One region of the Diaphorobacter sp. LR2014-1 genome, then DNA from elsewhere that is predicted to be linked to it. Evidence: riboswitches for the same ligand, from Rfam matches in the RefSeq annotation. Region 1 holds a riboswitch; the other holds the start of a gene.
The links. A riboswitch is a leader RNA that binds a small molecule or an ion and turns the genes downstream of it on or off. The one in region 1 is predicted to bind S-adenosylhomocysteine.

Region 1 (5,194 bases):
GTCGACCGCGAGATCATTGCGCTGCTGCGTGCGGATGCACGCATGCCGGTGGCGGCGCTCGCCGTACGTCTGCGCGTGGCCCGCGGCACCGTTCAGAACCGCCTGCGCCGGCTGGAGGAAGAGGGCGTCATCGTCGGCTACACCGTGCGGCTGCGCCCCGAGTCGGAGCCCCACCGGATCCGCGCCTGGATGAGCATTGCAGTGCAAGGGAACGCGGCGCCTGACGTGATTCGCGCCCTGCGTGGAGAGCCGCTGGTCGGCGCGCTGCACAGTACCAACGGCCGCTGGGACATCGTGGCCGAGCTGCATGCGCAGAGCCTGGAGGAATTCGACCTGGCGCTCACGCGCATTCGGCTCACGCCGGGCATCGCGCGCACCGAAACCAGCATCCTGCTATCCACGTACAAGCTGTGATCGCCCCGCCCGAGCGGGCGGTGCTTCATTGCATCGACGAGACGTACGCCACCAGCGACTCGATGTCGGCGTCCGTGAGGAGCTTGGTGTTGGGCGTCATGATCGAATTGGCGCGCGTATTTGGGCCGTCGCGGTAACGCTTGAGAGTGCTGCGCAGGTAGTCGGTCTGCTGGCCGGCAATGCGTGCGATCTGGTCGTTGCCCCGGCCCATGTCGCCATGGCAGCGAAAACAGTTCTTGCCGAAGATCTCCTGCCCCTTGGCCAGCAGCGCTGCGTCCGCCACGGGTTTGGGAGTGACGGGCTGCGCGGCGTAGAAGAGCACCATGCCGATCTTCTCGTCGCTGTTCATCGCGCGGATCATGCCTTCCATGAACTCGTAGCGGCGGCGCCCGTCCGCGAACTGCCGCACCTGCTCGAGCAGATAGGCCGGGTTCTGGCCCGCGAGGTTGGGTACCGAGGGTTTGGTGCTGTTGCCTCCGTCGCCATGGCAGTTGGCGCACACCGCCGAGACCTTGCGGCCCACCTTGTAGAGCTCGTCGGCCAGCTTGGGGTCCGCCATGGCTTGCTGCAAGCGCGTGTCGATGTCCACCTTGCTGCGGCCGGCCTGGGCCATCGCCGCGGGTTGCCACGCCAGCCCGGCGAACAACGCCAGCGCCAGCATTGCGGGAATGCGCCTTGCCATGGTGTAACCCTTTTTGTGAAAAGGGTCATTTTAGAAGGCGAGTTGTGAAGCCCCGGTGGTGTTTTGGTAGTGCAACGCGCACCTGAACGGTCGATGTCAGCGATCGTTGATGGCGAGCAAGGATTGCGCAAGTTCTGCAAACCCTGCCCCGCGCTCGCCCTGCGTCACATAGCGCGGCAGATGCTGCAGTTGGGGCACGAAACGCGCAATATTGGCCACACCCACGCTGTGCGGGAAGTGCGCAAACATGAGTTGGTCATTGGTGGAGTCACCGATGTAGACCCAGCGCTCCAGCTCGGCGTCCAGATCGCGCCCGAACAGCTCGCGCACGATCCATCGCGCACCCTCCAGCTTGTTGTGCGCGCCGAACCAGCCGTTGATGTGGATGCTGCTCACGGTGGCGTTCATGCCCGCGGCATGCATCAGGGCAACCGCCTGATCGATGGCCGCCTGGGGCAGGTGCGTGAATTCACTGTGGTCGATGGCGATGTCCGTCTCGCGCCCGGGCGAGTCGGTGGCGCGCCGGGCGCCGGGCACGGCGGCTTCAATCTCGGCCAACACCTGTTGCATGCGCGCGAAGTTGGAGGCGCGCGTGGCGGCGTCCTGTTGATACAACTTTAATAGCTGCTCGCGCTTATCGCACGGGGACTGTAGGCCATTTGGGGCAAAATTTCGGGACGCCCGCAGCAGCGCCACCGCACCGTTCTCAGCAACGATGCTGTCCACCGGCCAGGCAGCGGCAAAAGGCTCGCTCCAGCCCACCGGCCGGCCCGTGATCGGAATGACGTGCAGCCCTGAGGCTTTCAGGTCGGCCAGCGCCTGCAGGGCATCGGCGGTGATGGCGCCATCGGTGGTCAGGGTGTCGTCGATGTCGGTGAGCACGCCGGTGATGCATGTGCGCGCCAACTCGTCCCATGAGGCAAGAGGGTGCATGGCGGATGGGGGTCGCGTCAACTGTTCTGCAACGCCAACCCCGCATGCTCCCGCAGCGGATGGAAATGAATCTTCGGGAACCGCTCCTGCGCCAGCCGTACGTCATATGGGCTCGTGCACAGATAGGCGAGCGTGTCCGCCGCATCGCGCGCCATGCGCATCGGATACGCGTTCTCGAACTCGCGCAGTTCGGCCGGCGTGTCGGCGGTGATCCAGCGGGCTCCCGTGTACTGGCAGGCTTCCAGACGGATGTCGCAGTCGTATTCGGTGTTCAGACGGTGTTGCACCACTTCGAACTGCAGCTGGCCCACGGCACCCAGCAGCATGTTGCCGCCGGCCTCGGGCTTGAAGACCTGGATGGCGCCTTCCTCGCCCAGCTGCATCAGGCCCTGCTGTAGTTGCTTGGTGCGCAGCGGGTTCTTCAGCACCACGGTCATGAACATTTCGGGGGCGAAGAAGGGCAGGCCGGTGAACTGCAGGTTGGCACCGTCGGTGATGGTGTCGCCCAACTGCACGCCGCCGTGCGTGGTGAAGCCGATGATGTCGCCGGCGTAGGCCTCTTCCACCGCCTCGCGGCGCTGGCTCATGAAGGTGACCACGCTGGTGGGGCGCAGCTCCTTGGCGGTGCGCTGCACCTTGAGCTTCATGCCGGGCGTGTACTTGCCGCTGGCCACGCGCACGAAGGCGATGCGGTCGCGGTGGTTGGCGTCCATGTTGGCCTGCACCTTGAACACCACGCCCGAAAAGCCTTCGTCTTCGGGCAGGATGGTTTTCTCGACGGTCTGCTTGTTGACGACGAGCGAGCTCTTGCGCGGGCCGGGCGGGGGCGACATGTCCACCACCGCATCCAGCACTTCCATCACACCGAAGTTGTTCACGCCCGAGCCGAAGAACACCGGTGTGAGCTTGCCGGCCAGGAAGGCTTCATGGTCCCAGGGCGCCGAGGCACCTTGCGCCAGCTCCATGCTTTCCAGTGCGTCGTCAAAGGCCTGACCGAAGCGCGCGCGCAGCTTGTCGGCATCGGCCAGCGGAATGACCTCGAAGTCCTGCGGGCGCTTTTCGCTGCCGGGTTGGAAGACCGTCATGCTTTGCGTGCGCAGGTTGATGATGCCGCCGAAGCTCTTGCCCTGGCCCACGGGCCAGGTGATGGGGCAGCAGGGCATGCCCAGCTCACGCTCCACCTCGTCGAGGATGTCCAGCGGGTCGCGCACCTCGCGGTCCATCTTGTTGACGAAGGTGATGATGGGCGTGTCGCGCTGGCGGCAGACCTCGATCAGGCGGCGCGTCTGCGCCTCCACGCCGTTGGCCGCGTCGATCACCATCAGGGCCGAATCGACGGCCGTGAGCACGCGGTAGGTGTCTTCCGAGAAGTCCTTGTGGCCCGGCGTGTCCAGCAGGTTGATGACATGGTCGCGGTAGCTCATCTGCATCACGCTCGACGCCACCGAGATGCCGCGCTGCTTCTCGATCTCCATCCAGTCGGACGTGGCGTGGCGGCTGGCCTTGCGGCCCTTCACGGCGCCGGCGATCTGGATGGCGCCGGAGAACAGCAGCAGCTTTTCCGTCAGCGTGGTCTTGCCGGCGTCGGGGTGGGAGATGATGGCAAAAGTCCGGCGGCGCCGGGTTTCTGGGGCGTACGACACAGTGATTCTGGGTGAGGGCCGCGCGGTGCGCTGCGGCCGGTGCGAGAAGAGGCGGGCGCACCCTGCGGGAACGCCCTGGCATTGGGCGGGGATTCTACGGCGCAGCGCGTGGTGCGGGGGCGCCGGTATAATCTTGCACTTTCCGAGGAGCGTTGCAGCGTCCCCAGCACGGCGGGGCGCGAGGCTCGGAAGTCATACCCAGCAACGACGCTCACCCACGCCTTGCGGTGCGGTGAGCCCCATCCCCCAGGCGCGGTTTTTTCAGATACCCATCAAGGAAACCACCATGAGCGCTGTTCTCAAGTCCCCAGCCGACTCCGCGATTGCCGATATCTCCCTGGCCGACTGGGGCCGCAAGGAGATCCGCATCGCCGAAACCGAGATGCCTGGCCTGATGGCCATCCGCGAGGAATTCGCGGCCAAGCAGCCCCTGAAGGGCGCACGCATCACCGGCTCGCTGCACATGACCATCCAGACGGCCGTGCTGATCGAGACGCTCAAGGCCCTGGGCGCCGACGTGCGCTGGGCCTCGTGCAACATCTTCTCCACCCAGGACCACGCCGCCGCCGCGATTGCCGCCACCGGCACGCCGGTGTTCGCCATCAAGGGCGAAACCCTGGTGGACTACTGGGACTACACCCACCGCATCTTCGACTTCGGCCCCAAGGGCAGCGAGGGCGAAGGCCCAAACATGATCCTGGACGACGGCGGTGACGCCACGCTGCTGATGCACCTGGGCAAGCGCGCTGAAAAGGACGCCTCCGTGCTGGCCAACCCCGGCAGCGAGGAAGAGCGCATCCTGTACGCCGCCATCAAGGCCAAGCTGGCCGAGGACAGCACCTGGTACAGCCGCAAGAGCGCCCAGATCATCGGCGTGACCGAAGAGACCACCACCGGCGTGCACCGCCTCAAGGAAATGTCGGCCAAGGGCACGCTGCTGTTCCGTGCGATCAACGTGAACGATTCGGTGACCAAGTCCAAATTCGACAACCTGTACGGCTGCCGCGAGTCGCTGGTGGACGGCATCAAGCGCGCCACCGACGTGATGATTGCCGGCAAGGTGGCCGTGGTGGCGGGCTATGGCGACGTGGGCAAGGGCTCGGCCCAGGCGCTGCGCGCCCTGAGCGCCCAGGTGTGGGTGACCGAGATCGACCCCATCAATGCCCTGCAGGCCGCTATGGAAGGCTTCAAGGTCGTGACCATGGAGTGGGCCGCCGACAAGGCCGACATCTTCGTCACCACCACGGGCAACCGCGACGTCATCACCTTCGAGCACATGAAGGCCATGAAGGACCAGGCCATCGTGTGCAACATCGGCCACTTTGACAACGAGATCCAGGTCGCCAAGCTGGAAGAGCACTGCCAGTGGGAAGAGATCAAGCCCCAGGTGGACCACGTGATCTTCCCGGACGGCAAGCGCATCATCCTGCTGGCCAAGGGCCGCCTGGTGAACCTGGGCTGCGGCACGGGCCACCCCAGCTTCGTGATGTCCAACTCGTTCGCCAACCAGACGATCGCGCAG
Region 2 (5,194 bases), on a different contig from region 1:
TGCGAAATCCCTATGTGGAACAAAGGCTTACCTCCCCCAAGGAGTCAGCGCTGCCATGGTGGAGGGTAGAAACACTGCCAATGCATGCCATTTGTGACACCATATGTCACCATGGCCGACACTCCTGATCTTTCTCCCACCCCGGCGCAGGTGGCGCAGACCGCGCTGCTTGCCTCCTGGCTGGAGGGGCTGCCCGAGCCGCACATCCTGTTCGACCGCGGCTACCGCATCGTGGCCGCCAACGGCGCCTACCGTCGCCAGTTCGGCCAGGGCGCGCCGGTGGTGGGGCGCACCTGCCATGCGGTCTCGCACCATTCGCCCGTGCCGTGCGACCAGGCGGGCGAGACCTGCCCGCTGGCGCGCTCGCTCTTCAGTGGCCAGCGCGAGCGCGTGCTGCACCTGCACCACACCCCGGCGGGCGAGGAATACGTGCAGATCGAACTGGTGCCGCTGCGCGACGAGGCGGGCCAGCTTCAGTACTTTCTGGAGAAGATGGAGCCGCTGCGCATTGCCCAGGGGCAGCCGGGCGCGCTGGGCATGATCGGGCGCGCGCCCGCGTTCCAGGCCGTGCTGGAGCTGATCGCGCGCGTGGGCCCGTCGCAGGCCAGCGTGCTGCTGCTGGGCGAGTCGGGCACGGGCAAGGAGCTGGCCGCGCGCGCCGTGCACGAGGCCAGCCCGCGCGCGGGGCGGCCGCTGGTGGTGGTGGACTGCGCCAGCCTGCCCGAGACGCTGTTCGAGAGCGAACTGTTCGGCCACGAGCGTGGCGCCTTCACCGGCGCCCATGCCGCACGCGCCGGCCTGGTGGAGGCGGCGCACGGCGGCACGCTGTTCCTGGACGAGGTGGGCGACATCCCGCTCACCATGCAGGTCAAGCTGCTGCGTTTGCTGGAAAGCGGCACCTACCGCCGCGTGGGCCACACCGAGCTGCGCCGCGCGGACATCCGCCTGGTGGCGGCCACCCACCGCGACCTGCGTGCCATGGTGCGCGAGGGGCGGTTTCGCCAGGACCTGTACTACCGCCTGAGCACCTTTCCCATCCAGCTGCCCGCGCTGCGCGAACGCCCGCAGGACATTCCGCTGCTGGCGGAATCGCTCCTGCAGCGCGTGGCCGGGGGGCGGGGCCTGGTGCTTGCGCCCGCGGCGCTGCGCCGGCTGGCGCAGCACCCCTTCCCCGGCAACGTACGCGAGCTGCGCAACGTGCTGGAACGTGCCGCGCTGCTGACCGACGGCGCGGTGGTGACCGCCCATACGATCGAGCGCGCGCTCTCGTTCGATGCGCCCGCGGCGGCGCCGGCCCGCGCTGCGCAGCAGCCCGACCATGCCACCCTGCGTGACATCGAATCCGAGGCCCTGCGCGCAGCGCTGGCGGGGGGGGCCGCGTCGCGTCGCGAATTGGCGCGCGCCCTGGGGGTCAGCACGCGCACGCTGTACCGCAAGCTGCGACTGTTACGGGAGCAGGGCTGATGCTCCTTGTTTGATAGCTTTTAGCGCTTGCTGTGGCTGGCTTGCGGTCTGTTTTTGCTTGAAACAGCCACCGCCCCGTGTAGGGGCCACGTTCTGGGCGCACAGTGCACGCGGGGGTATATCCATATGCCTGCCCCCCAAAGGTGGGCCGCGTAGAATTCGACGCTTTCCCGAGGAGCGCTGCAGCGCCCGCCGGCCGGGGCCGCACAGGCGGCTCGCGCGTGGCGGCGTCAGGCTCGGGCCCACCGCGGCATGCAGCCGTGCGTGTACCAACGGCGCTCACCTGATGTGTCTGTTCTTGTTATCCAGGTGAGCCCCATGCCGTCGTCCGCCCCCGCATCTTCCGTCCCTTCGCACGCCGTGCCGCCCATGCGCCTGTCGGGGCTGGAGCCCGTGTTCATCGGCGAGGGGAGCTTGTTCGTCAACGTGGGCGAGCGCACCAACGTCACCGGCTCCAAGGCGTTCGCGCGCATGATCCTGAACGACCAGTACGAGCAGGCACTGTCGGTGGCGCGCCAGCAGGTGGAAAACGGCGCGCAGATCATCGACGTGAACATGGACGAGGCCATGCTGGACAGCAAGGCCGCGATGGTGCGCTTTCTGAACCTCATCGCCTCCGAGCCCGACATCGCCCGGGTGCCGGTGATGGTGGACAGCTCCAAGTGGGAGGTCATCGAGGCCGGCCTGCGCTGCCTGCAGGGCAAGGGCATCGTCAACTCCATCAGCATGAAGGAGGGCGTGGAGGAGTTCAAGCGCCAGGCCAAGCTGATCCGCCGCTACGGCGCGGCCGCCGTGGTCATGGCCTTCGACGAGAAGGGCCAGGCCGACACCTTCGCACGCAAGACCGAGATCTGCGAGCGCGCCTACCGCATCCTGGTGGACGAGGTGGGCATGGCGCCCGAGGACATCATCTTCGACCCCAACATCTTCGCCATCGCCACGGGCATCGAAGAGCACGCCAACTACGCCGTGGACTTCATCGAGGCCGTGCGCTGGATCAAGCAGCATCTGCCGGGTGCCAAGGTGTCGGGCGGCGTGTCCAACGTGTCGTTCAGCTTCCGCGGCAACGAGCCGGTGCGCGAGGCGATCCACACCGTGTTCCTGTACCACGCCATCAAGGCCGGCATGGACATGGGCATCGTCAACGCGGGCATGGTCGGCGTTTACGACGATCTTGACCCCGAGCTGCGCGAGCGTGTGGAAGACGTGGTGTTGAACCGCCGCCCCGACGCGGCCGAACGCCTGCTGGAGATTGCCGAGGCCGCCAAGGGCGCCGCCAAGGACGACAGCAAGAAGCTGGAGTGGCGCGGCACACCCGAGCACCCGAAAACCGTGGGCGAGCGCCTGTCGCACGCGCTGGTGCACGGCATCACCGACTTCATCGTCGAAGACACCGAAGAGGCCTACCAGCAGATCGTGGTGCAAGGCGGCGGCCGCCCGCTGCACGTGATCGAAGGCCCGCTGATGGACGGCATGAACATCGTGGGCGACCTGTTCGGCGCGGGCAAGATGTTCCTGCCGCAGGTGGTCAAGAGCGCCCGCGTGATGAAGCAGGCCGTGGCCCACCTGATCCCTTACATCGAGGAAGAAAAGCGCCAGCAGGAAGCCGCCGGCCTGGACGTGTCCAGCAAGGGCAAGATCGTCATCGCCACCGTCAAGGGCGACGTGCATGACATCGGCAAGAACATCGTGACCGTCGTCCTGCAGTGCAACAACTTCGAGGTCATCAACATGGGCGTGATGGTGCCCTGCCATGAAATCCTGGCGCGCGCCAAGGCCGAAGGCGCGGACATCATCGGCCTGTCGGGCCTGATCACGCCCAGCCTGGAAGAGATGCAGTACGTGGCCGGCGAGATGGACAAGGACGAGTACTTCCGCATCAAGAAGATTCCATTGCTGATCGGCGGCGCCACCTGCTCGCGCGTGCACACGGCCGTCAAGATCGCGCCGCAGTACCAGGGCCCCGTGGTCTACGTGCCCGATGCCTCGCGCAGCGTGAGCGTGGCGCAGAGCCTGCTGGGCGAGCAAAAGGACAGCTACCTGGCGGAGGTGCAGGCCGACTACGACCATGTGCGCCACCTGCATGCCAACAAGAAGAAGACGCCGGTGTGGCCGCTGGCGCAGTGCCGCGCCAACAAGACGCGCATCGACTGGGCGCATTACCAGCCGCCGGCGCCCAAGTTCATCGGCCGGCGCGTGATCAAGAACATCGACCTGGCCGAGCTGGTGCCCTTCATCGACTGGGCACCGTACTTCCAGACCTGGGACCTGGCTGGCAAGTACCCCGACATCCTGCAGGACGAGGTGGTGGGCGAGGAAGCCACGCGCGTCTTCCGCGACGCACAGGCCATGCTCAAGAAGATCGTGGAGGGCCGCTGGCTCACGGCCCACGCCGTGGTGGGCTTCTGGCCCGCCAACACCGTGCGCGATGACGACATCGAGCTGTATGCCGATGCCGCGCGCGACAAGGTCGTGCTCACCTGGTACGGCCTGCGCCAGCAGGCCGAGAAGCAGCCCGACGCCGAGGGCCGCATGCGCCCCAGCCGCTGCCTGGCCGACTTCATCGCGCCTCGCCCGGAGGGTGGCGCACCCACGCAGGCCGACTACATTGGCGCGTTTGCCGTCACTGCCGGCATCGGCGTGGATGCCAAGGTGGCCGAGTTCATGGCCGACCACGACGACTACAGCGCCATCACCCTCAAGGCCCTGGCCGATCGCCTGGCCGAGGCCGGTGCCGAATGGCTGCACCACCGCGTGCGCACCGACTGGTGGGGCTACCAGGCGGGCGAGCAGCTGTCCAACGACGAACTGATCGCCGAGAAGTACGTGGGCATCCGCCCCGCGCCGGGCTACCCCGCATGCCCCGATCACCGGGTGAAGAAGCCGCTGTTTGCATTGCTGGGCACGGCCGACGTGGACATGGACATTACCGACAGCTACGCCATGACGCCCGCGGCCAGTGTGAGCGGCTTTTACTTCAGCCACCCCGAGAGCACCTACTTCAGCGTCGGCAAGATCGACGATGCGCAGGTGCAGGACATGGCCCAGCGCAGCGGAGTGCCCCTGGCCGAGGTGGAGCGCGCGCTTGCGCCGAATCTGGGTCTATAGCGCCTGGTCGGCGCAGGCCATGCCAAGATCGACCCATGAACCTGCGCCTGCTGACACACCACACTGCCCCCCTGCTGCTGGCGGCCTGGATGCCGCTGGCTGCCTGGGCGAACCCGTCCTGGCTGACGGCTGACGGGCGCCCCCTGCCGGCTGCGCATGAAGCGGTGCGCTGGCTCAACGAAGCCGCAGCCGATGGGCTGGAGCCGGCCGACTATGGCGCGCAGCACCTGAGTGATGCGCTGGCGGCCGCAGCCGCCCGCGGCCTGGATGCCGCCTGCGCCGTGGCGCTCGACCAGGAGCTGACGCAGGCCGTGGAGCGCTACCTGTATGAGCTGCACGGCGGGCGCATCGATCCGGCACGGCTCAACGAGCGCTACGACCACTCCCGCCGCCCCCAGCCCGACCTGCGCGCCGCGCTGCAGACCGCGCTGGCCGACGGCCAGATCCAGCAGGCGCGGGACGCGGCCATCCCCCGCGTGCCCATGTACCCGGCGCTGCGCGCACTGCTGGCGCAGTACCGCGCGATGGGCGCTCACCCTGCCTGGGCGCAGCCGCTGCCCGCGCTGCCGGGCCGCAAGCTCACGCCGGGCCAGCCCTGGGAGGGCCTGGGCGTGCTGGCCGA

Region 2: linked by a shared signal. The riboswitch ahead of metH (methionine synthase) and the one ahead of ahcY (adenosylhomocysteinase) in region 1 are both predicted to bind S-adenosylhomocysteine.

The regions. Positions count from the first base shown of each region.
Region 1 covers NZ_MTBE01000026.1:28,427-33,620, reverse strand. The annotation lists gene BV908_RS16035 (Lrp/AsnC family transcriptional regulator) at 1-414, shown strand, start outside; gene BV908_RS16030 (c-type cytochrome) at 440-1,096, opposite strand; gene BV908_RS16025 (HAD-IIB family hydrolase) at 1,193-2,029, opposite strand; gene BV908_RS16020 (peptide chain release factor 3) at 2,047-3,672, opposite strand; S-adenosyl-L-homocysteine riboswitch at 3,811-3,892, shown strand; gene ahcY (adenosylhomocysteinase) at 3,959-5,194, shown strand, end outside.
Region 2 covers NZ_MTBE01000001.1:96,790-101,983, reverse strand. The annotation lists gene BV908_RS00510 (sigma-54-dependent Fis family transcriptional regulator) at 112-1,464, shown strand; S-adenosyl-L-homocysteine riboswitch at 1,631-1,752, shown strand; gene metH (methionine synthase) at 1,783-4,572, shown strand; gene BV908_RS00500 (L,D-transpeptidase family protein) at 4,608-5,194, shown strand, end outside.